Regions from separate parts of the Pantoea sp. SYBGC1 genome, predicted to be linked through region 2. Evidence: riboswitches for the same ligand, from Rfam matches in the RefSeq annotation. Region 2 holds a riboswitch; each other region holds the start of a gene.
What was found. Region 2 has a riboswitch for thiamine pyrophosphate ahead of thiB (thiamine ABC transporter substrate binding subunit). Riboswitches for the same ligand answer to the same signal wherever they lie in the genome.
Positions count from the first base shown of each region.

Region 1: another riboswitch for thiamine pyrophosphate. It lies ahead of thiD (bifunctional hydroxymethylpyrimidine kinase/phosphomethylpyrimidine kinase); the one in region 2 lies ahead of thiB (thiamine ABC transporter substrate binding subunit).
Region 3: another riboswitch for thiamine pyrophosphate. It lies ahead of thiC (phosphomethylpyrimidine synthase ThiC); the one in region 2 lies ahead of thiB (thiamine ABC transporter substrate binding subunit).

Region 1 is NZ_JBXUNM010000001.1:998,704-1,006,094, forward strand. Features, by position in the region: gene AC2CF9_RS04655 (Gfo/Idh/MocA family protein) at 1-1,028, opposite strand, end outside; tRNA gene AC2CF9_RS04660 (tRNA-Asn) at 1,293-1,368, shown strand; gene thiD (bifunctional hydroxymethylpyrimidine kinase/phosphomethylpyrimidine kinase) at 1,440-2,240, opposite strand; TPP riboswitch at 2,310-2,406, opposite strand; gene AC2CF9_RS04670 (hypothetical protein) at 2,597-2,800, shown strand; gene ahpF (alkyl hydroperoxide reductase subunit F) at 2,858-4,426, opposite strand; gene ahpC (alkyl hydroperoxide reductase subunit C) at 4,498-5,061, opposite strand; gene AC2CF9_RS04685 (GNAT family N-acetyltransferase) at 5,323-5,769, shown strand; gene apbC (iron-sulfur cluster carrier protein ApbC) at 5,771-6,883, opposite strand; gene metG (methionine--tRNA ligase) at 7,046-7,391, shown strand, end outside.
Region 2 is NZ_JBXUNM010000004.1:124,610-132,000, forward strand. Features, by position in the region: gene leuD (3-isopropylmalate dehydratase small subunit) at 1-232, shown strand, start outside; gene AC2CF9_RS09600 (MFS transporter) at 268-1,473, opposite strand; gene sgrR (HTH-type transcriptional regulator SgrR) at 1,731-3,392, shown strand; TPP riboswitch at 3,428-3,523, shown strand; gene thiB (thiamine ABC transporter substrate binding subunit) at 3,570-4,556, shown strand; gene thiP (thiamine/thiamine pyrophosphate ABC transporter permease ThiP) at 4,532-6,142, shown strand; gene thiQ (thiamine ABC transporter ATP-binding protein ThiQ) at 6,126-6,827, shown strand; gene AC2CF9_RS09625 (DedA family protein) at 6,824-7,391, opposite strand, start outside.
Region 3 is NZ_JBXUNM010000016.1:15,623-23,013, forward strand. Features, by position in the region: gene thiC (phosphomethylpyrimidine synthase ThiC) at 1-1,450, opposite strand, end outside; TPP riboswitch at 1,542-1,642, opposite strand; gene rsd (sigma D regulator) at 1,721-2,227, opposite strand; gene nudC (NAD(+) diphosphatase) at 2,314-3,087, shown strand; gene hemE (uroporphyrinogen decarboxylase) at 3,127-4,194, shown strand; gene nfi (deoxyribonuclease V) at 4,197-4,865, shown strand; gene AC2CF9_RS17640 (YjaG family protein) at 4,928-5,518, shown strand; gene hupA (nucleoid-associated protein HU-alpha) at 5,707-5,979, shown strand; gene AC2CF9_RS17650 (DUF1481 domain-containing protein) at 6,048-6,716, shown strand; gene purD (phosphoribosylamine--glycine ligase) at 6,751-7,391, opposite strand, start outside.

The DNA.
Region 1 (7,391 bases), on a different contig from region 2:
CGATCGCCTGCCGCAATGCCATTGATCAGATCGCGGATCTCCACGGTTTTCTGATCGTTAAACCCGATACCGTGCCCGGCGGAGACGCAGAAGCTGGCGTAGTCGGGATGCGCCGGTCCGGTGAGCAGCGTTTTAAAGCCCTGTCGTCCGGCAGGTTCATCGTGGATATAAAGCGCCAGCTCGGCCATGCGCTCCTGGGTATAGCGCAGCGTACCCCGGGTGCCGGTGACCACATAGGTCAGCCCCATCTTGCTGCCACAGGCAATGCGTGAGGTTTCAATCACGCCGTGCGCGCCATTGCTGAAGCGCAGCAGCGCGCTGGCCTGATCCTCGTTCTCAACCGGCAGCAGACGCGCGGGATCTTTAGGGTCGGGGCGCTGCGCGATTACCGTCATCATATCGCCGCTGACCTCCTCAATGTCGCCCACCAGATAGTGCGCCATATTGACGATATGCGCGGCCAGATCGCCGAGCGCGCCCAGCCCTGCCAGTTTTTTCTGACAGTGCCAGTCCAGCGGCGTCTGCGGGCTGGCGAGGTAATCTTCATTATGCGTGCCGTAAAAATGCACCACTTCACCAATCTCGCCGCGCGCAATGATCTCCCGCGCCAGCTGGCTGGTCGGATTTTTCATGTAATTAAAACCCACCAGCGTTTTTACACCCGCCCGCTCTGCCGCCTGCACCATCTCCTCTGCATCCGCCACGCTCAGCGACAGCGGCTTTTCCGAGTAGACATGTTTGCCGTGGCGGATCGCCTCCAGCGCCATCTCTTTATGCAGGAAGTTGGGCGCGCAGATATCGACAACGTCGATCTGCGGATCGCTGACCAGCTCGCGCCAGTCGCCGGTGGAGCGGGCGAAGCCAAACGTGGCCGCCTGCTTTGCCGCCAGTGCCGGATCGACTTCAGCCAGCATCTCCCGCACGATCTCACCTTTCAGGGCAAACACCGTGGGTGCCTGCGCATAGGCGATAGCGTGACACCGCCCGATATATCCGCTGCCGATCATTCCGATTCTGACTCTGTTCATGCTGCACCCGTGAAAAGTGGAGGAGGTTTCGCGGAATATATGTTTCATTTTTTGGCGCCACAATGGCGAAATGAAATATCTGTGATCATTGATGTGGAGCACACGACAAAATCAACAAATCCCGCTGTAATCTTGCAGTACTTTGGTGATATTCCTCACATTAAGTCAGGCGGTGGCGGTTTATTCAGCAGTCAGTAAAAATTTTGCAAAAGGGCTTTGACACGCAGCAGGCTGCCCGATATTATGCGCCCCGTTCCACACAATTCCTCTGTAGTTCAGTCGGTAGAACGGCGGACTGTTAATCCGTATGTCACTGGTTCGAGTCCAGTCAGAGGAGCCAGATTCTTAAAAAGAGCAGCCTGTAAGGCTGCTTTTTTTATGCCTGCGTGTTATCCGCCCGCTGCACCCGCCCTACCACCAGTGATGAAAGTGGTGTACCGGCCCGATGCCCTTTCCTGCCTCCAGCGAATCGGCCTGCAGCAGCGCCTGCTGCAGCCAGCCTTTTGCCGCCGTCACCGTATCAGCCCAGCTCTCATGCCGCGGCCGCAGCGCTGCCAGCGCCGCCGAAAGGGTACAGCCGGTGCCGTGAGTGTGACGCGTCGCTACGCGCGGGGCCGTAAAGCGGAAGCGTCCGCTGCGGGTAATCAGCCAGTCCGGGCTTTCCGCATCCTCCAGATGTCCCCCCTTCATCAGCACCGCGGCACAGCCGAGATCGAGCAGCCCCTCCCCCTGCTGCTGCATGGCGCGCTCATCGCGGGCAGGTGTTGTTTCCAGCAGCGCCGCGGCTTCCGGCAGATTGGGCGTGATCAGCGAAACCTGCGGCAGCAGCCGCTCACGCATTGCCGCCACCGCCTCTGGCGCCAGCAGCGCATCGCCGCTTTTGGCAATCATTACCGTATCCAGCACCACAAACGGCAGCCGCGCGCGCGCCAGTTTCTCTGCCACCACTTCCACGATAGCGCTCTCTGCCAGCATGCCGATTTTTGCCGTATCGATACGGATATCGCTCAGCACCGAATCCAGCTGGGCGGCGACAAACGCCGGTGAAATGTAACAGACCGACTGTACGCCACAGGTGTTTTGCGCCACCAGCGCGGTAATAACGCTGGTGCCGTAGGCGCTGAGTGCGGAAAAGGTTTTGAGATCGGCCTGAATGCCCGCGCCGCCGCTGGGATCGGTGCCGGCAATGGTCAGGGCATTGATACGGGGCAAGCCGCGCGGTAAAACAGAGGAAGGATGGGTCATCATAGCGCTCCTGTCAGGCGTACAGGAAGGCGAATGCGCGCAGGCATCTGACTTCCCTACGCTGGCATTATCCAGATCAGGTAATACGGGTATTTCTCAGCCTTCACAAAGAAGGGCACCCCGAGTCATGGTGTCTGTTACGACACACCGGCAGCTTAGGGGAAGCGATCGCCTGACGCAAGCCGCAGCGAGCAGAAAGCTTGATCTGCGCGGTAGCAGAAGCAGACAGAGCGCTGGAGTGACCGGTTTATTGATACAGCGCAAGCCGCGGCAACGCGGCTGCATGCTTAATCTGCTGCCGGATCACCCTGCCGGATATCACCATGCTTAACCTGCTGCGCCACCTTATTCCGCACGCTCACCGCTGGCATCAGATTGAGATCAGCCGCCACGGCGTCCTGAATCCTGCCGGACGTCACTGTCAGGCTACCTTTATCACCGCGCGCTGCCGCAGCTGTGGTGTACAGCTGCATAAGCTCTACTACCGCGACCTCAGCGATAGCGAAGCGCGCCGCTGGCTCGGCTGATTCAGCGCAAAAAAAAGCCCCGCAGCAAGGTGCGGGGCGCGGGCCGGACAGCGGATTTTACTGTGCAGGCTGGGTGCGGATCAGATAATCAAAGGCGCTGAGTGACGCTTTAGCGCCCTCGCCGCTGGCGATGATAATCTGCTTATACGGCACCGTGGTGCAGTCGCCGGCGGCAAATACGCCTTTCAGGCTGGTTTCGCACTTCGCATCGATAATCACTTCACCCATGCGGTTGCGCTCGACCGCGCCTTCAAGGAAGCCAGTATTAGGCAGCAGACCAATCTGAACAAAGATGCCGCTCAGCGCCAGCTCGTGCGTGGTCTGGGTGGTGCGATCCAGATACGCCAGCCCGGTGACTTTGCTGCCGTCGCCTTTAACTTCGGTGGTCTGGGCGTTGAGGATCACGTCGACATTTTTCAGGCTGCGCAGTTTATCCTGCAGCACTTTGTCAGCGCGCATCTCGCCGGCAAACTCCAGCAGGGTAACGTGCTCAACAATACCGGCCAGATCGATGGCCGCTTCCACGCCAGAGTTACCGCCGCCGATAACCGCGGTGCGCTTGCCTTTAAACAGCGGGCCGTCGCAGTGCGGGCAGTAGGTCACGCCTTTGGTGCGATACTGATCCTCGCCCGGTACGCCCATGTTGCGCCAGCGCGCACCGGTGGCGATGATGATGCTGCGTGATTTCAGCACCGCGCCGGAAGCGGTTTCAATGGCGTGCAATCCCCCTTCCTGCGCGGCGGGGATCAGTTTAATGGCGCTCTGAGTGTCAATCACATCCACGGCGTAATCATCAACGTGCGCGCGCAGTGATCCCGCCAGCTTCGCCCCTTCCGTTTTTGGCACGGAGATGTAGTTTTCAATATCTACCGTATCCAGTACCTGACCGCCAAAACGCTCGCCCATCAGGCCGGTACGAATACCTTTACGCGCGGAGTAGATAGCCGCTGCGGCGCCTGCCGGACCACTGCCGATAATCAGGACTTCATACGCGTCACGCTTGTTCAGCTCTTCTGCCGCACGCTTGTCAGCGTTGGTATCAACTTTTCCGACGATTTCGGCCAGGCTCATGCGGCCCTGCCCAAACTCTTTGCCGTTCAGATAGACGGCCGGCACGCCCATGACGTTGCGCTCGGTAATTTCATTCTGGAACACGCCACCATCAATAGCGGTGTGGCTGATACGCGGATTCAGTACCGCCATCAGGTTCAGCGCCTGCACCACATCCGGACAGTTGTGGCAGGAGAGCGAGTAGTAGGTTTCAAAGTGCAGATCGGTATCAAATGACATCACCTGATCCAGCAGACTCTGCGCCTCTTTAGAGGGGTGTCCACCGGTCTGGAGCAGCGCCAGCACCAGTGACGTAAATTCATGGCCCATCGGCGAGCCGGCAAAGCGCGGACCGCTCTGGCTGCCTGGGTTGGTGATCAGAAACGACGGTTTGCGTACCGGACGATCGTTCTCTTCACGGAAGCTGACTTTGTCAGAGAGCGCGGCAATATCTGCTAACAGCGTACGGATCTCAGCAGATTTTGTGCCCTCATCCAGGGTAGCAATCAACTCAACCGGTTTCGTTAGTTTCTCAAGGTAAGCCTTAAGCTGGGTTTTTAAATTGGTGTCGAGCATAGTGAGTTCCTGTGAAGAAAATCGGGTGCCGCAGCACCCGATAAAAAAGAGACCGAATGGCGTCAGGTAACTTAGATTTTACCGACCAGGTCCAGTGACGGAGCCAGCGTGGCGTCGCCCTCTTTCCATTTAGCCGGGCAAACTTCGCCTGGGTGAGAAGCCACGTACTGTGCAGCTTTCACTTTGCGCAGCAGGTCAGAGGCGTCGCGGCCAATGCCTTCAGCGGTGATTTCGATCGCCTGGATGATGCCTTCCGGGTCAACGATGAACGTACCGCGATCGGCCAGACCTTCTGCCTCACGCATAATTTCAAAGTTGCGGGTCAGCGCGCCGGTTGGATCGCCGATCATGGCATACTGAATCTTGCCGATGGTCTCGGAAGAACCGTGCCAGGCTTTGTGGGTAAAGTGCGTGTCAGTAGAAACGGAGTAGATATCTACGCCCAGTTTCTGGAACTCTTCGTAGTGGTCTGCAACGTCACCCAGTTCGGTCGGGCATACGAAGGTGAAGTCAGCCGGGTAGAAGAAGAAAACACTCCATTTACCTTCAACGTCTTTCTCGGTTACGTCGATGAATTCGCCGTTTTTGAACGCTGCGTTTTTGAACGGTTTAATTTTGGTGTTAATGATTGACATAGTGACCTCCGTTAAAAAGATGTGATGCAGGCTACAGTTTTTTCAGGCCAGGTGCTAATACGCAGACGTTATCACTCAGATAAACAAAAGCTATCAATGCAGCGAGACCAGATCCGGTGCGGCTTGCCGCGGCATTCTACACAGAAAAGCGGCGGCGATAACAGGCTTTCTCAGAATGCGGCAAAACTGCTATTTTTTTTACAGGCTGGTACGCATGACCGCGTGCCATAAGCGATGCTTGCGATTCAGGAGACCCCGTAGGTGAATATCCGATCTTTTCAGGAGAGCGATCGCCCGTTTCTGCGCACGCTGTTTCTCGCCGCGCGCCGGCACAGCTGGACGTGGCTTAACGGTGATGCGTGGCAGCTGGAGGATTTTGATGCGGTGATCCTGGGCGAAACGGTGCTGGTAGCGGAGATAAACGGCGAACGCGCGGGCTTTGCCGGTATTCTGGACAACGACAATTTCCTGCACAGCCTCTATGTTGACCCGGCGTATCAGGGTCAGGGTGTGGGCAGCGCGCTGCTGCAGCAGGTTACGGCACGCTTTACCTCAACCGGCGCGCTGAAATGTCTGGCTGCGAACCGGGCTGCGCTGGCGTTCTACCAGCATCACGGCTGGCAGCGCGTCGCCAGCGGCGAAGGCGAACAGGGTACCTATGTGCTGATGCACTATCCGCTGGCGGGGCGCGCCAGCGAAACGGCGTGAGTTATACCGCCCGAAAGGCGATATCGCCCGGGATCACCTCGCCCTGCCAGTAGAGCTGAGCGGCTACACGCCCCGCCAGCTGGCGATAGAGGGTGGTAAACTCGCTCTCTGGCCGGCGGATCACCGTAGGCGTCCCGTCATCCAGGTCTTCCCGCAGGTGAATATGCAGCGGCAGCTGTGCCAGCAGGCGGGTGTGATAATCCTGCACCAGCCGCTCAGCGCCGCCGGTGCCGAAAATAGGCTCATGGTGGCCACACTCACTGCAGATATGCATGCTCATGTTCTCCACCACCCCCAGCACCGGCACCGCCACTTTTTCAAACATCACAATGCCTTTGCGCGCGTCCAGCAGCGCGATATCCTGCGGCGTGGTCACTACCACGGCGCCGGTGACCGGTACGCTCTGCGCCAGTGTCAGCTGGATATCGCCGGTGCCGGGCGGCATATCGAGAACCAGATAGTCGAGGTCGGGCCACAACGTCTCATTGAGCAGCTGCAGCAGCGCCTTGCTCGCCATCGGTCCGCGCCACACCATCGCATTATCATCCGTAACCAGATAGCCAATTGAGTTGGTCGCGAGCCCATGCGCCATAATCGGTGCCATGTGCGTGCCGTCAGGCGATGTCGGACGCTCCGCTTCCGTTCCCAGCATGTCTGGAATGGAGGGACCATAAATATCCGCATCCAGCAGCCCCACGCGCGCCCCTTCGGCGGCCAGCGCCAGCGCCATGTTAACCGCCGTGCTCGACTTGCCGACGCCGCCTTTGCCGGAGCTGACCGCAATAATATTCTTCACGCCGTTCACGCCCGGCTGATTTTTTACCCGCTTCAGGGTGGCGATATCGTGACGCAGACGCCAGTCGATCGCGCGCGCCTGCGTCAGCCGCAGCAGCTCCGCGCTCACCTGCGCTTTGAGATCCTCAAACGCGCTGCGCCAGATAAACGGCATAACCAGCTCGATATGCAGTTTTTCATCCAGCAGCGCCACGTGCCGCAGCGCTTTCAGCGTAGTGAGATTTTGCTGCAGCGTAGGGTGCGTAAATGCGCTCAGCACGCCGCTGACCACGGCACGCAACGCTTCAGGTGAATGATAATCCCGGGATTGTGTACTCATCCCCTCTCCTTATTTCATCATGACGCCAGAATGTAGCGGTATAAGGTCAATCATATCAGAGCAGCGCGAAAAAGAGCGCGACGCGCCTCCTGTGTTTACGCCGGAGGGTGCTTCGGTTAACATCTAACCCCGATTTTTCATTAACGGAAAGCTACGCAAATTATGACTCAAGTCGCTAAAAAATTACTGGTAACGTGCGCCCTGCCGTACGCAAACGGCTCTATCCATCTTGGTCACATGCTGGAACATATCCAGGCTGATGTATGGGTCCGTTACCAGCGAATGCGTGGCAACCAGGTTTACTTCATCTGCGCAGACGATGCGCACGGCACGCCGATTATGCTGAAAGCACAGCAGCTGGGCATCACGCCGGAGCAGATGATCGCCGATATGAAGCAGGAGCATGAAACTGACTTCGCCGGCTTTAATATCAGCTATGACAACTATCACTCAACGCATGCCGAAGAGAATCGTCAGCTGGCTGAGGTGATCTACACGCGTCTGAATG
Region 2 (7,391 bases):
CGAAGAGGATGTTGACGCACTGTTCCGGCTGGTTGACGCCAGTCCGGGCATGCGCTTTACGGTGGATCTGGAAGCGCAGACGGTCACGGCAGGCGATAAGATCTATACGTTTGAGATCGACAGCTTCCGCCGCCACTGCATGATTAACGGCCTGGACAGTATCGGCCTGACGCTGCAGCATGAAGAGTCGATCGCGCGCTACGAGCAGCAGCAGCCCGCTTTCCTGCGCTAATGATTAAACGCCGCTACGTCAGGTAGCGGCACGTTTTACGCGCCGGCGATCTCCGTCGCCGGCTGCACATCGCGCACGCGCGCGATCAGCAGCAGCGCCAGCACGGACATGCCCAGCGCCACCTGATAAACCGATTCATGCCCGAAGCGCTCGCTCAGGATCCCCTGCAGCAGGCCGGCTACGATCAGTCCGGTGGAGATAGAGGTGGTAAACAGCGTTGTTGCCGCGCCCGCCCGGCCGGGCATCAGATCCTGAAACCAGAGCATACCAATACCGGCGATAATGCCGATAAAAGCGGCGTTAAACAGCTGCAGCAGCATCAGCGCCGTTTTTGAGGTAAACAGCACCAGCCCGAGATAAAAGAGAATTGCCGCCACGCCCGCCATCAGCATCAGCGCGCGCTTGCCGACGCGCTTCGCGTAAAAGCCCGCCAGCAGCATAATCGGGATCTCCAGCCCGGCGGCCGTTCCCATCAGCAGGCCCGCCAGCTTTTCCGGCAGCCCCAGCGTGTTACTCATGTAGAGCGGCATATCAATAAAATACATGGTGTTACACGCCCACATGATTACTGAGGCGATAAACAGCAGCATCACCTGCGCATCTTTCCACGGGCTGACCTGCAGCAGCAGCTGCTCCGGCGTCGCCACCACGCGCGGTACCGACGGCAGGCCGCGCCAGATCAGCAGCATACTCAGTAAAAACATGCCCGCCACCACGGCGAACAGCGTGACGAAACCGAAATTAAGCGCCAGCGCAAAGGAGAGCGGCGGACCGATGACCCACGCCAGCGACAGCTGCGCCCGCATCACCGAACTGAACATTACCACTTCACGCGCTGATGCGTCCGCGTACTCCCGCGCCAGCGCAAATATCTGCGGCATTGCGACGCTGGCCAGCGCGGAGAGCAGCACGCCCAGGCTTATCAGCGTGGCGTAGTGACGGTTAAACGCAAACAGCAGCGCGTTCAGAATGGCCATCAGGCAGCAAAAGAGGATCAGATGGCGCCGGTCGCCGCGCGTGTCGGAGCGCTTTGCTACCAGCATACTGATCACAATGCCGCCGAGTGCGTTGATGGTGAAAAAGAGTCCGACCCAGAAGGGCCGTACCTGCACCTCGCGGGTCAGAAACAGGCTGAGGGTTGGTGCCTGCAGCGCACCCGCAACGCCTGCCATAAAGGTGACAGCCATAAAAGCGAGATAGACCGGATCGGGGCGGCGCTGCCGCGTTAACAGCGACTTCATGCAGAAATCCCTTTGGAAAAAACAGAAAAGAGTAGCGAAAGAGCGTAGACGATTTCACACCGCTATGAAAAAAGCCAGCAGAGAAAAATCTGCTGGCGGTGTAATTGCACCCTACTCAGAAAAAATGTGCCACACGGGCGACACAGCTGGTTGAGCGCCACCCGGATCGGGTGCCTCCCGCTCTTCCATTAGCTGGCAGTATGCCTCTATTATAGGGCAGCAAACACTGAGCGAAATCGCCACGGAGTTCCCCTTTTATGTCTTCACCTCGTCTGCAGCAGCAATTTATTCGTCTCTGGCAGCAGTGTGAAGGTCAGGATCGGGCGACAACGCTTGATGCACTGGCCAGCAGCCTGCACTGTTCGCGGCGCCATATGCGCAACCTGCTTCAGGCGATGCAGCATGAAGGCTGGCTGACCTGGCAGGCTGAGGCGGGACGCGGAAAGCGTTCGCAGCTGCGCTTCCGCTGTACCGGTCTGGCGCTGCAGCAGCAGCGGGCAGAAGCGCTGCTGGAGCAGGACGGTATTGACCAGCTGGTTCAGCTGGTTGGCGACAAAGCGCAGGTGCGGCAGATGATTGCCGCCCACCTGGGCCGCAGCGTGCGTCAGGGAAAACATATTTTGCGCGTGCTCTACTACCGTCCGCTGCAGAACCTGCTGCCCGCCTCGCCGCTGCGCCGCTCCGAAACGCACCTGGCCCGCCAGATCTTCAGCGGCCTGACGCGCATAAATGAGGAAAACGGGGAAATTGAACCCGATATCGCTCACCACTGGCAGCAACTCTCCGCGCAGCAGTGGCGCTTTTATCTGCGTCCGGCCATCCGCTTTCATCACGGGCGCGAGCTGGAGATGGCCGATATTCTCGATTCGCTGCAGCGCAGCGCCGCTCTGCCGCTATTTGCGCATATCTCGCAGCTGCACTCGCCGGCGCCCTGGACGCTGGATATCACTCTGACCCAGCCTGACAGCTGGCTGCCGTGGCTGCTGGGCAGCGTCAGCGCCATGATCCTGCCGCGCGAATGGCCGTCCCTGCCCGACTTTGCCCGCCAGCCTGCCGGCTGCGGCCCTTACAGCGTGGTACGTAATCAGCAGACGCAGCTGAAAATTACCGCGTTTGACGACTACTTTGGTTACCGCGCGCTGATTGATGAAGTCTCCATCTGGGTGCTGCCGGAAGTCAGTGACGAGCTGGTCTACTCTGGCGTAAAACTGCAGGGCAGCGAGGCGGATGAGATAGCGGAAGAGAGTCGTCTGGAGGAGGGCTGCTACTTCCTGCTATTTGACCAGCGCTCCGCCTGGGGACGCCATGCCCGGTTCCGCCGCTGGGTCAGCGACCTGCTTAATCCGGTTACCCTGCTGCATCATGCCGATCCCGGCTATCAGCGTTACTGGTTTCCTGCCTGGGGCCTGCTGCCGCGCTGGCACCATCGCCGCAATCTGCGGGCGGCGGACAAGCCGGAAGGCCTGACCCGGCTAACGTTAAGCTGGTACAGCGACCACGTTGAGCATGAGGGCATCGCCAGCGCGCTGCGTCCCCTGCTGGCGATGCAGGGGGTTGAACTGATCACGCGAGTGGTGAGCTACGAAGCGTGGTTTGCCGGCGCCGGAGAGAGTGATATCTGGCTCGGCAGCGTTAACTTCACTCTGCCGCTGGAGTACGCACTGTTTGCGCAGCTCTATGAGCTGCCGCTGATGCAGCACTGCATTCCGCTGGCGTGGCATGAGGATGCTGCGCGCTGGCGTGAAAAACGCCTGCCGCTGGCTGAGTGGGCGCGCCAGCTGGTGGATCAGGACTGGCTGCATCCGCTGTTTCACCACTGGCTGCTGCTGGAAGGCCAGCGCAGCATGCGCGGCGTACGGCTGAACACGCTGGGCTGGTTCGATTTTAAATCTGCCTGGTTTGCGCCGCCGGCGTTATGACGCTTTCACGCCGTGGCGGAAATGTCTACACTAAGCCGTTCTCAACGGGGTGCCTGCGTTGTCAGGCTGAGAGAAACCCGTCGAACCTGATCCGGTTAATACCGGCGTAGGGATTTGAGATGTGCCTGCCTCAGATCCTTTGCGACTCACTCATATCCTCTCCTTAAGGAGCGCAAAGTGTTAAAGAACGTTCTGCCTGTCCTGCTGCTGTTATCCGCGCCGGTATTCGCCGCCAGACCGCTACTGACCGTCTATACCTATGATTCGTTCGCCGCTGAATGGGGCCCGGGCCCGGCGGTAAAGAAAGCGTTTGAAGCGGAGTGCGGCTGCGAACTGCGCTACGTGGCGCTGGAGGATGGCGTCTCGCTGCTCAACCGTCTGCGCATGGAAGGGAAAAACAGTAAAGCGGACGTTGTGCTGGGACTGGATAACAACCTTCTGCAGGCGGCGGAGAAAACCGGTCTGTTTGCTAAAAGTCAGGTCGATACCGCGGCGCTGCAGCTGCCTGAGCGCTGGCAGAACGACACCTTTGTTCCCTTTGATTACGGCTACTTCGCCTTTGTATATGACAAAAACCGCCTGAAGAATCCGCCTGCAAGCCTGCAGGAGTTGGTTGAAAGCCCGGAGAAATGGCGCGTTATCTATGAAGACCCGCGTACCAGTACGCCAGGACTCGGCCTGCTGCTCTGGATGCAAAAAGTGTTTGGCGATCGCAGCGACGCGGCGTGGCAGAAGCTGGCGGCGAAAACCGTTACCGTCACCAAAGGATGGAGTGAAGCGTACGGCCTGTTTCTCAAGGGCGAAGGCGATCTGGTGCTGAGCTATACCACTTCGCCCGCTTACCACATTATTGAAGAGAAGAAAGAGAACTACGCCGCTGCCACCTTCAGCGAGGGGCACTATCTGCAGGTCGAAGTCGCTGCACGGCTGGCCGGCAGCAAACAGCCGGCGCTGGCGCAGCGTTTTATGCAGTTTATCGTCAGCCCCGCTTTCCAGCAGACAATCCCCACCGGCAACTGGATGTACCCGGTGATCAAAAGCGATCTGCCGGCTGGCTATCGGGCGCTGAACGTGCCGCAAAAAGCGCTGCAGTTTTCACCGGCAGAAGTGGCTGACCAGCGCGCCGCGTGGATCAGCGCCTGGCAGCGGGCTGTCAGCCGCTGATGCCCGGCTGGCTGATACCCGGCGCGCTGAGCGCGCTGCTGCTGTGCGCCGTGGCGCTGCTCGCGCTGGGGGCGCTGCTGACGGCGGCCCCGCTGCCGGACATGCGCACACTGCTCAGTGACAGCTATCTGCACCACGTGCTGGCGTTCTCATTTGAGCAGGCGCTGCTTTCGGCACTCTGCTCCGTGCTGCCGGCCGTGCTGCTGGCGCGCGCGCTCTACCGCCGCCGCTTTCCTGGCCGCACGCTGCTGCTGCGTTTATGTGCGATGACGCTGGTGCTGCCGGTGCTGGTGGCGGTATTTGGCCTGCTGAGCGTCTACGGCCGCAGCGGCTGGCTGGCGCAGCTCTGCACGCTGCTGGGTATTCCCTACCACTTCTCTCCCTATGGCCTGCAGGGTATTTTGCTGGCGCACGTCTTCTTTAACCTGCCGCTGGCCACGCGCATGCTGCTGCAGGCGCTGGAGAGCATTCCGCCGGAGCAGCGTCAGCTGGCGGCTCAGCTTGGGCTGCGCGGCTGGAATCTGTTCCGGCTGCTGGAGTGGCCCTGGCTGCGCCGGCAGATCCTGCCGACCGCGGCGCTGATCTTTATGCTCTGCTTTGCCAGCTTCGCCACGGTGCTGGCGCTGGGCGGCGGGCCGCAGGCGACCACGCTGGAGCTGGCGATCTACCAGGCGCTGAGTTTTGATTACGATCCCGGCCGCGCCGCGCTGCTGGCGCTGCTGCAGCTCAGCTGTTGTCTGCTGCTGGTGCTGCTCAGTCAGCGCTTCAGTAAAGCGATCCCTGCCGGCAGTCAGACGCTGCAGGGCTGGCGCGATCCGCAGGATAGCGGGTTTGCACGCGTCAGCGACACGCTGCTGATTGCTCTCGCGCTGCTGCTGCTGCTGCCTCCGCTGGCGGCGGTGGTGGCCGATGGCGTGCGCGGCGGTGTGGCCGGCGCGCTGCAGCAGCCGGCGCTCTGGCAGGCCACGCTGACCTCGCTGCGCATCGCCCTTGGCGCGGGCGCACTCTGTGTGATCCTGACGATGATGCTGCTGTGGAGCAGCCGCGAGCTGCGTCAGCGCCAGCATCGGGCGAGCGCACAGGCGCTGGAGCTGAGCGGCATGCTGATTCTGGCGATGCCGGGCATCGTGCTGGCCAGCGGCTTCTTCCTGCTGTTTACCGCCACCTCCGGGCTGCCGGCGCGTGCCGACGGGCTGGTGATCTTTACCAATGCGCTGATTGCCATTCCCTACGCCATGAAAGTGCTGGAAAACCCGATGCGCGATATCACCGCACGCTATGCGCCGCTCTGCGCTTCGCTCGGTCTCTCCGGCCTCAATCGCCTGAAGCTGATTGAGCTGCGGCTGCTGAAGCGTCCGCTGGCGCAGGCGCTCGCCTTTGCCTGCGTGCTCTCGATTGGCGACTTTGGCGTAGTGGCGCTGTTTGGCAACGCCGATTTCCGCACCCTGCCCTGGTATCTTTATCAGCAGATCGGCGCCTATCGCGGTGCCGACGGTGCCGCGACCGCCCTGCTGCTGCTGCTGCTCTGCCTGTTACTTTTTACTCTGATGGAAAAACTGCCGGGACGCCATGCTGACACTCACTGATCTTACTTATCTTTATCAGCATCTGCCGATGCGTTTCAGCTTCAGCGCTCAGGCGGGTGAACGGCTGGCGATACTTGGCCCGAGCGGCGCCGGTAAAAGCACGCTGCTGAGCCTGATCGGCGGCTTTCTGCCGGTCAGCCACGGCACGCTGCTGATTAACGGCCGCGATCACACCCGCAGCGTACCGGCGCTGCGTCCGGTCTCGATGCTGTTTCAGGAGAACAATCTCTTTCCGCACCTTTCGGTGCAGCAGAATCTGGCCCTGGGTCTGCATCCGGGCCTGAAGCTCACGCGCGACCAGCGGCAGCTGCTGGGGGAGATTGCACACCAGACCGGACTGCATGATTTACTGACGCGCTTGCCTGGCGAACTCTCCGGTGGCCAGCGGCAGCGGGTGGCGCTGGCACGCTGCCTGCTGCGCAACCAGCCGGTACTGCTGCTGGATGAGCCTTTTTCCGCGCTCGACCCGGCGCTGCGCCGCGAAATGCTGCAGCTGGTGCGCACGGTGTGTGACGCACGCAATATCACGCTGCTGATGGTGTCGCACAGTCTGGAGGATGCGCAGCAGATTGCCGCACGCAGTCTGGTGATTGCTGATGGCCGGATCGAGTGGGATGGTGAGACGGCGGCGCTGCTTCGGGGTGAGAGCAGCAGCGCCGCGCGCCTGGGTATTACGCCAGCTTAAGCAAAGAAGACTTTCCAGAGCAGCTGCAGGAAAACAGGCATCATCGGATGAAACAGCAGCGCGATAAACGCGGCGCTGCCCGCTATGGCCATCAGCGGCGCCAGCCAGCGCAGGCGCGCTTTCGGCAGGTAGCGGGTTGCCCAGTCGCGCGTTTTGTCACTGCGCCACCAGCGCCAGAGCAGCCAGCCGCCCAGCCAGAGCAGAATCGTTACCAGCAGCAGCAGCCATTTAAAGCTGTCGCCCTGCGCCTGCGGCACATCAATGGCCACACCGGCGAGGATCCCCGGCAGCAGATAGGCGGGCGGCCACAAAATACAGCCGATGATATTGGGCGGCAGAAATTTCCGCGCCGGCAGCTCAAGCATACCGGCCGCCAGCGGGATCAGCGGACGTGTCGGACCGACAAAGCGGCCTACCAGCACGGTAAACATGCTGTGCTGATGCAGCGCATGCTCGGTCTTATCCAGCAGGCTTTGATACTTTTTCAGATACTTCCAGCGGTGCAGCGGCCCCTGAAACTTCCAGCCGATACCGTAGGAGATCCAGTCGCCCAGCAGGCAGCCA
Region 3 (7,391 bases), on a different contig from region 2:
TCGCCGCGCCAATACCGGAGGTAAAGTGGTCATAGCCCGGTGCGATATCGGTGGTCAGCGGGCCAAGCGTATAAAAGGGCGCTTCATGGCAATGGTCGAGCTGCTCGGTCATGTTGCGCCGGATCATCTGCATCGGAATATGGCCCGGTCCTTCAATCATCACCTGCACGTCATACTCCCAGGCGATTTTGGTCAGCTCACCTAAGGTTCTGAGTTCTGCAAACTGCGCCTCATCGTTGGCATCCTGAATCGATCCCGGGCGCAGGCCATCGCCCAGCGAGAGGGCCACGTCATAAGCGGCGCAGATTTCACAGATATCGCGGAAATGCTGATAGAGAAAACTCTCCTGGTGATGTGACAGGCACCATTTCGCCATGATTGAGCCGCCGCGCGACACGATACCGGTCAGGCGTCTGGCCGTCATCGGCACATAGCGCAGCAGCACGCCGGCGTGAATAGTGAAGTAGTCGACGCCCTGCTCCGCCTGCTCCAGCAGGGTATCGCGGAAAATTTCCCAGTTAAGGTTTTCAGCGATGCCATTCACCTTCTCCAGCGCCTGATAGATCGGCACGGTGCCGATGGGAACCGGGCTGTTGCGCAGGATCCACTCGCGCGTTTCATGAATGTAGCGGCCGGTGGAGAGGTCCATTACGGTATCGGCACCCCAGCGCGTGGACCACACCAGCTTTTCAACCTCCTCTTCAATCGAGGAGCTGACCGCAGAGTTGCCGATATTGGCGTTGATCTTCACCAGAAAATTACGGCCAATAATCATCGGTTCCGATTCGGGGTGGTTGATATTTGAAGGAATAATGGCGCGCCCGCTGGCGACTTCATCGCGCACAAATTCTGCGGTGATATTCGCCGGCAGGTGCGCACCAAAGGCTTCGCCCGGATGCTGCTGCAGCAGAACTTCGCTGCGAATCCGTTCGCGCCCCATATTTTCACGTATCGCGATAAACTCCATCTCCGGCGTCACGATGCCCTGACGGGCGTAGTGCAGCTGCGTGACGCAGCGGCCAGGCTTTGCCCGGCGCGGAGAAGGCAGCGATTCAAAGCGCAGATGGTCCAGTCCCTCATCGGCCAGACGCTGCTGGGTATAAGCGGAACTGCGCTGCATAACCGGTTCACTGTCATCACGCTCGTCTATCCACGCGGCGCGCAGCTTTGCCAGTCCCTGATGTACATCGATAGTGGCCTGCGGATCGCCATAGGCGCCAGCGGTGTCATAGACCGGAACCGGCTCATTGATTTCGTACTGTGGCTCCGCTTTGGTGCCGCCGGTATGGGTGGGGCTGAGCTGGATTTCACGCATCGGCACGCGAATATCGGCGCGGCTGCCGCTGATCCAGATACGCTGTGAGCTGGGAAAGGCGGTGCCCTGCAGCGAGTTGATAAAATCCTGCGCTTGCGCGCGCTGTTCACGACGAGAAGGTTTAGCAGCAGACATAGCAAAATTCCTGAAGTCAGTGGAAGTTGCTTGTCCGGAGTCCGGAAGGAGTAACAGCGCCTGCAGACAGGTAAAGTCCAATCGCGCGCTGATAATAGCTACTCTTGTTCCCTTCGCAGGTACTAACCTGATCAGGTTCCGCGGATCCCGAATTAACGGTCTCAGCCCCGAAGGGCACTCCGACAAGGTGTTTCTGTTCAAAACAATAAAAGCCCACTCAGCATAAGTGGGCTTTTACGGAATAACAAGGATTTTACAACTGCAGCAGGATCAGGCCGGACGCGCGATGGTACTGTCGTTTGCTACCGGCGGAGAAACCAGCTGGTTATCCCACGCCATCTGAATCAGCTTATCTTCCAGCGAGAAGCGCGAAGCCAGCGTTTCGCCTACTTCAGAGAGTGCCTGCTGGAATTCAACGCAGTTTTCATCCGTAATTGCCTGCTGCAAATGGGTGTCATACAGCTGCATGATGCGATCGGTATTGCTTTCAAGCGCCGGATAGAGATGCGCAGCAGCAACCAGCGGACTGTCACCCTGCAGATCTTTGATAATGCGCTCATACATGCTGAAGTGGCCGGTTGAGAGATAGTCCACCAGCGTATGGCAGAAATCATCCAGTGCCTGCTCGTTCAGCACCGCCAGCGCCTCTTTATTCGGCTTGATGCCAATTAATTCATAGTAAGTGACAAGCAGATGTCGACGCGCACGTAACCATGCATCGACTAATTCATTACCGCCACCGACACGCCTGGTCAGGTTATCTAACTGGGTAAGCATATGAGGCTCCCGGTGAGTTATAGTTGTTCATTACACTTAACATCAGACTTTCAGCGTGCCGTGCGACGCTAAGGACAACGAATAAGATGCAACGTGAGATCTCAAGCGTAGACGCTGGCTGGTGGATTGTCAGCTCTGAACAGAAACTTTGGTTGCCGCAGGGTGAGCTGCCGCACGGCTTAGCGGCAGATTTTGGTCTGGCAGGCCAGCACGGCATACTTATCGGTGAATGGCTGGGCGAAAACGTCTGGCTGATCCAGGCGTCGCGCCCGGAAAACATGGGCTCGGTGCGACAGGTTATCGATCAGGATACCGGACTGTTTCAGCTTGCCGGCCGGGGGGTGCAGCTGGCTGAATTCTACCGTTCCCACCGCTGGTGCGGCTACTGCGGCCATGAAATGCGCATCAGCCCGCGTGAGTTTGCCTGCCTCTGTACCCACTGCCGCGAACGTTACTATCCGCAGATTGCGCCCTGCATCATTGTGGCGATTCGCCGCGGCGACGAGATCCTGCTGGCCAATCACGCCCGCCATCGCAACAGCATCTATACGGTACTGGCCGGCTTTGTTGAAGTAGGCGAAACGCTGGAGCAGGCGGTGGCGCGTGAGGTCATGGAGGAGAGTAACGTACGGGTAAAAAACGTACGCTATGTGACCTCGCAGCCGTGGCCCTTTCCCCATTCGCTGATGACGGCATTTATGGCGGAGTATGAGGATGGTGAGCTGCAGCACGATGGAAAAGAGCTGCTCGATGCGGGCTGGTATCGCTTTGATGCGCTGCCCCAGCTGCCGCCGCCAGGCACCGTGGCCCGGCGCCTGATTGAGGACACCGTGGCGCTGTGTCGCGCCAGCGTGGCATGAAAATGCTACACTGACGCCCTTAGCATGAGAGAGCCCATTATGAGTGAACTGAAGAACGACCGTTATCTGCGCGCCCTGCTGCGCCAGCCTGTAGATGTTACCCCGGTCTGGATGATGCGTCAGGCCGGACGCTATTTACCGGAGTACAAAGCCACGCGCGCTGAAGCCGGTGATTTTATGTCGCTGTGTAAAAATGCTGAGCTGGCGTGTGAAGTGACGCTGCAGCCGCTGCGCCGCTATCCGCTGGATGCAGCGATCCTCTTCAGCGATATTTTGACCATCCCGGATGCGATGGGGCTGGGACTCTATTTTGAAACCGGCGAAGGTCCGCGCTTCTCCCGTCCGATTACCTGTCGTGCGGATGTTGATAACCTGCCGGTGCCCGATCCGGAGCAGGAACTGGGTTATGTGATGAATGCGGTACGAACCATCCGCCGCAATCTCAGGGGAGCCGTCCCGCTGATTGGTTTTTCCGGCAGCCCGTGGACGCTGGCCACCTATATGGTTGAGGGCGGCAGCAGCAAGGCATTTACCAAAATCAAAAAGATGATGTATGCCGAACCGCAGACGCTGCACACGCTGCTGGACAAGCTGGCGGACAGCGTGATCCTCTACCTCAATGCGCAGATCAACGCGGGTGCGCAGTCGGTCATGATCTTCGATACCTGGGGTGGTGTGCTGACCGGACGCGACTACCGCGATTTTTCGCTGAACTACATGCATAAAATTGTGGAAGGCCTGGTGCGTGAGAGCGAAGGCCGGCGCGTCCCGGTCACGCTCTTTACCAAAGGCGGCGGACAGTGGCTGGAGGCGATGGCTGCTACCGGCTGTGATGCGCTGGGGCTGGACTGGACCATGGATATGGCCGAGGCGCGTCGCCGCGTGGGTCATCAGGTTGCACTGCAGGGTAACATGGACCCGTCTATGCTTTATGCGCCGCCTGCCCGTATTGAAGAGGAGGTGGCCAGCATTCTTGCCGGGTTTGGCGAGGGTGAAGGACACGTGTTTAATCTCGGACACGGTATCCATCAGGATGTGCCGCCGGAACATGCAGGTGTGTTCGTTGAGGCGGTGCATCGTCTTTCGCGACAATATCATCAGGAATAAGCATGGATTTAGCCGCATTACGTCAGGAACAGCTGGCGCTGGCTGCTAACGTGGTGCGGCAGGACGATTTTGACGTTCTGCCGCCGCGCTTTATCGGCGGCGCTGATGTCGGATTTGAGCAGGGGGGTGAGGTGACGCGCGCCGCGATCGTCATTCTGGAATACCCCTCACTTACGCTGGTGGAGCATCGCATTGCGCGCATTCCTACCACTATGCCCTATATTCCGGGCTTTCTCTCGTTTCGGGAGATGCCTGCGCTGCAGGCGGCCTGGCAGCAGCTGACGCAGCAGCCCGACCTGCTGTTTGTGGACGGGCACGGCATCTCGCACCCCCGGCGCCTCGGCGTGGCGGCGCATTTTGGCTCAATCGTGGATATTCCCACTATCGGCGTAGCCAAAAAGCGGCTGTGTGGACGCTTTGCCGATCTGGACGCCGCACCCGGTAGCCGGCAGCCGCTGATGGATAAAGGTGAGCAGCTTGCCTGGGTGTGGCGCAGCAAAGCGCGCTGTAACCCGCTGTTTATCTCTACCGGACACCGTGTCAGCCTGGACAGCGCGCTGCACTGGGTTGAAGCCTGCATGGGCGGCTACCGTTTGCCGGAGCCTACGCGCTGGGCAGATGCGGTCGCCTCAGGGCGTCCGGCCTTTGTGAAGTGGCAAAATGCGCGCTGACGCTGTTTGTCCGCGCCTTTTGCGGTACACTGCCGCCAGCTAACCTATTGAGAGTAAGTTTGATGTTACAGAACCCCGTGCATTTGCGTCTGGCGAAGCTGGAAAGCTGGCAGCATATGACCTTCATGGCCTGTTTATGCGAGCGGATGTTCCCTAATTACTGGGCCTTCTGCGAACAGACCGGATTTGCCGATCCTCAGCTCTATCGCCGCATTCTTGATCTGGTATGGGAAAGCCTGACGGTGAAAGATGCCAAAATCAATTTCGACAGCCAGCTGGAGAAACTGGAAGAGGCGATCCCGGCTGGTGACGATTTTGATGTTTACGGTGTTCATCCGGCCATCGATGCCTGCGTAGCGCTGAGCGAAGTGCTGCACGCGATGCTGAGCGGTGAAACGCTGGAGCATGCGATTGAAGTAAGCCGCACCTCCATCACCACCGTGGCTATCCTGGAAATGACGCAGGCCGGACGCGAAATGAGCGACGAAGAACTGCGTGAAAACCAGGCGGTCATTGATGAATGGGACATGCAGTGGGAGATTTTTCGCCTGCTGGCTGAGTGCGAAGAGCGCGACCTTGAGCTGATTAAAGGACTGCGTTCTGACCTGCGCGAAGCCGGAATCAGTAACATCGGTATAAATTTTCAGCAGTAAGGCGAGAAAACGTGATTCCAGGCCTGAATTAGCGCGCCTGGAGGCTTCACATCAGCCCCCTGTCTGGTCTACATTTGGGGGGCTGAAAATTGTGGCTATCGGTGCGTGCAGGCTGAAGAGTGCCAGAATATGGCTTTTCCCTCGCACTCGTTGCTTAGCAAGCGATAAATACACTTTAAGGATAACTTATGAACAAGACTCAACTGATTGATGTGATCGCAGAAAAAGCGGACCTGTCTAAAACCCAGGCTAAAGCTGCGCTGGAATCTACCCTGGCTGCGATCACTGAGTCTCTGAAAGAAGGTGATGCTGTACAACTGGTTGGTTTTGGTACTTTTAAAGTGAACCACCGCGCTGAGCGTACCGGTCGTAACCCACAGACTGGCAAAGAGATCAAAATCGCTGCAGCAAACGTACCAGCTTTCGTTTCTGGTAAAGCACTGAAAGACGCAGTTAAGTAAGTTTTCCGCCTTGCGGTTTAGCTTTAGAAGAGGGGCGATTTCGCCCCTTTTTGTTACCGGAGCCTGCTATGTCGAATACGCTTTTTCGGCGCATCCGTATCCTGCTCTGTGCTGTCCTGCTTTCCGGCTGCAGCGCCACGCCTGATCTTCCGGCATTTACCGCCAGCGGCTACCTGGCCGACCGCGGCGCGGTTCGTATCTGGCGCAAAAACAGCGACCACGATCTGATCCACCTGCGTACCGTTTATAACCCTTTCAGCACGCCCGTGCGCGAAACAACAGACTATATCTGGCAACACGAGACGCTGCTGAGCGTGGAACGCCATCTTACCGGCGAGCAGCCCGATGACGTCACGCTGCGTTTTGATCATCAGGGTAACCTGAATTTTATGCAACGACAGCTGGCAGGACGGCGCGAAGCGCTGAGTGATGATGCCGTCGCGCTCTATCGCTTTGACGCACAGCGTATGCTGGCCCAGAGCAATGCGCTGCTGAGCGGCCGGGTATTACTGAAGCAGGGACACTGGCTGGGCGGCAATCGGGTACGCGACTGTGCGGGTAACCCGCAAAATGTCGCGTTCGACAGTGACACGCTGAGTCGCCTGACGCAGCAGCAGCAGGAGTCTCAGCCGCTGATGGTGTCATGGCTTGAAGCGCCGGAGGGGATTCAGATATTGCGTGTTACCGCAGAGGATGAGTGCAGCTGGCAGCCGACAGAGAGCGATCTGAGCGGCTAGAGAAAACGGGGCACAGCAGGGTGCCCCGTGGATATCAGCGATTGATGGCGCGATAGCCGATGTCGCGACGGCAGAAGCAGCCGTCCCAGGAGATAGTCTCTGCCAGCGCATAGGCGTTGCGCTGCGCGATGGCGACATCTTCACCCAGTGCGGTCACGCACAGCACGCGTCCGCCGCTGGTGACAACCCGATCGTCCTGCAGCGTGGTGCCGGCATGGAACACTTTACCTTCCGGCACGGCTTCAAGCGGCAGACCGTGGATCTGATCGCCGGTACGGTAGCTGCCCGGATAGCCGCCTGCAGCCAGCACGACACCCAGTGCAGGGCGCGGATCCCACTCTGAGCTCTGCGTATCCAGGGTGCCATCGATCGCTGCCAGGCAGAGAGCCACCAGATCGGAGTTCAGCCGCAGCATAATGGGCTGGGTCTCCGGATCGCCAAAGCGGCAGTTAAATTCAATGACCTTTGGCTGACCCGCTTTGTCGATCATCAGTCCGGCATACAGGAAACCGGTATAGGTATTACCTTCCGCTTTCATACCGTTCACGGTTGGCCAGATGATCTGGTCCATCACGCGCTGGTGGATCTCATCAGTCACCACCGGAGCCGGTGAATAGGCTCCCATGCCGCCGGTGTTAGGTCCGGTGTCGCCATCGCCAGCGCGTTTATGATCCT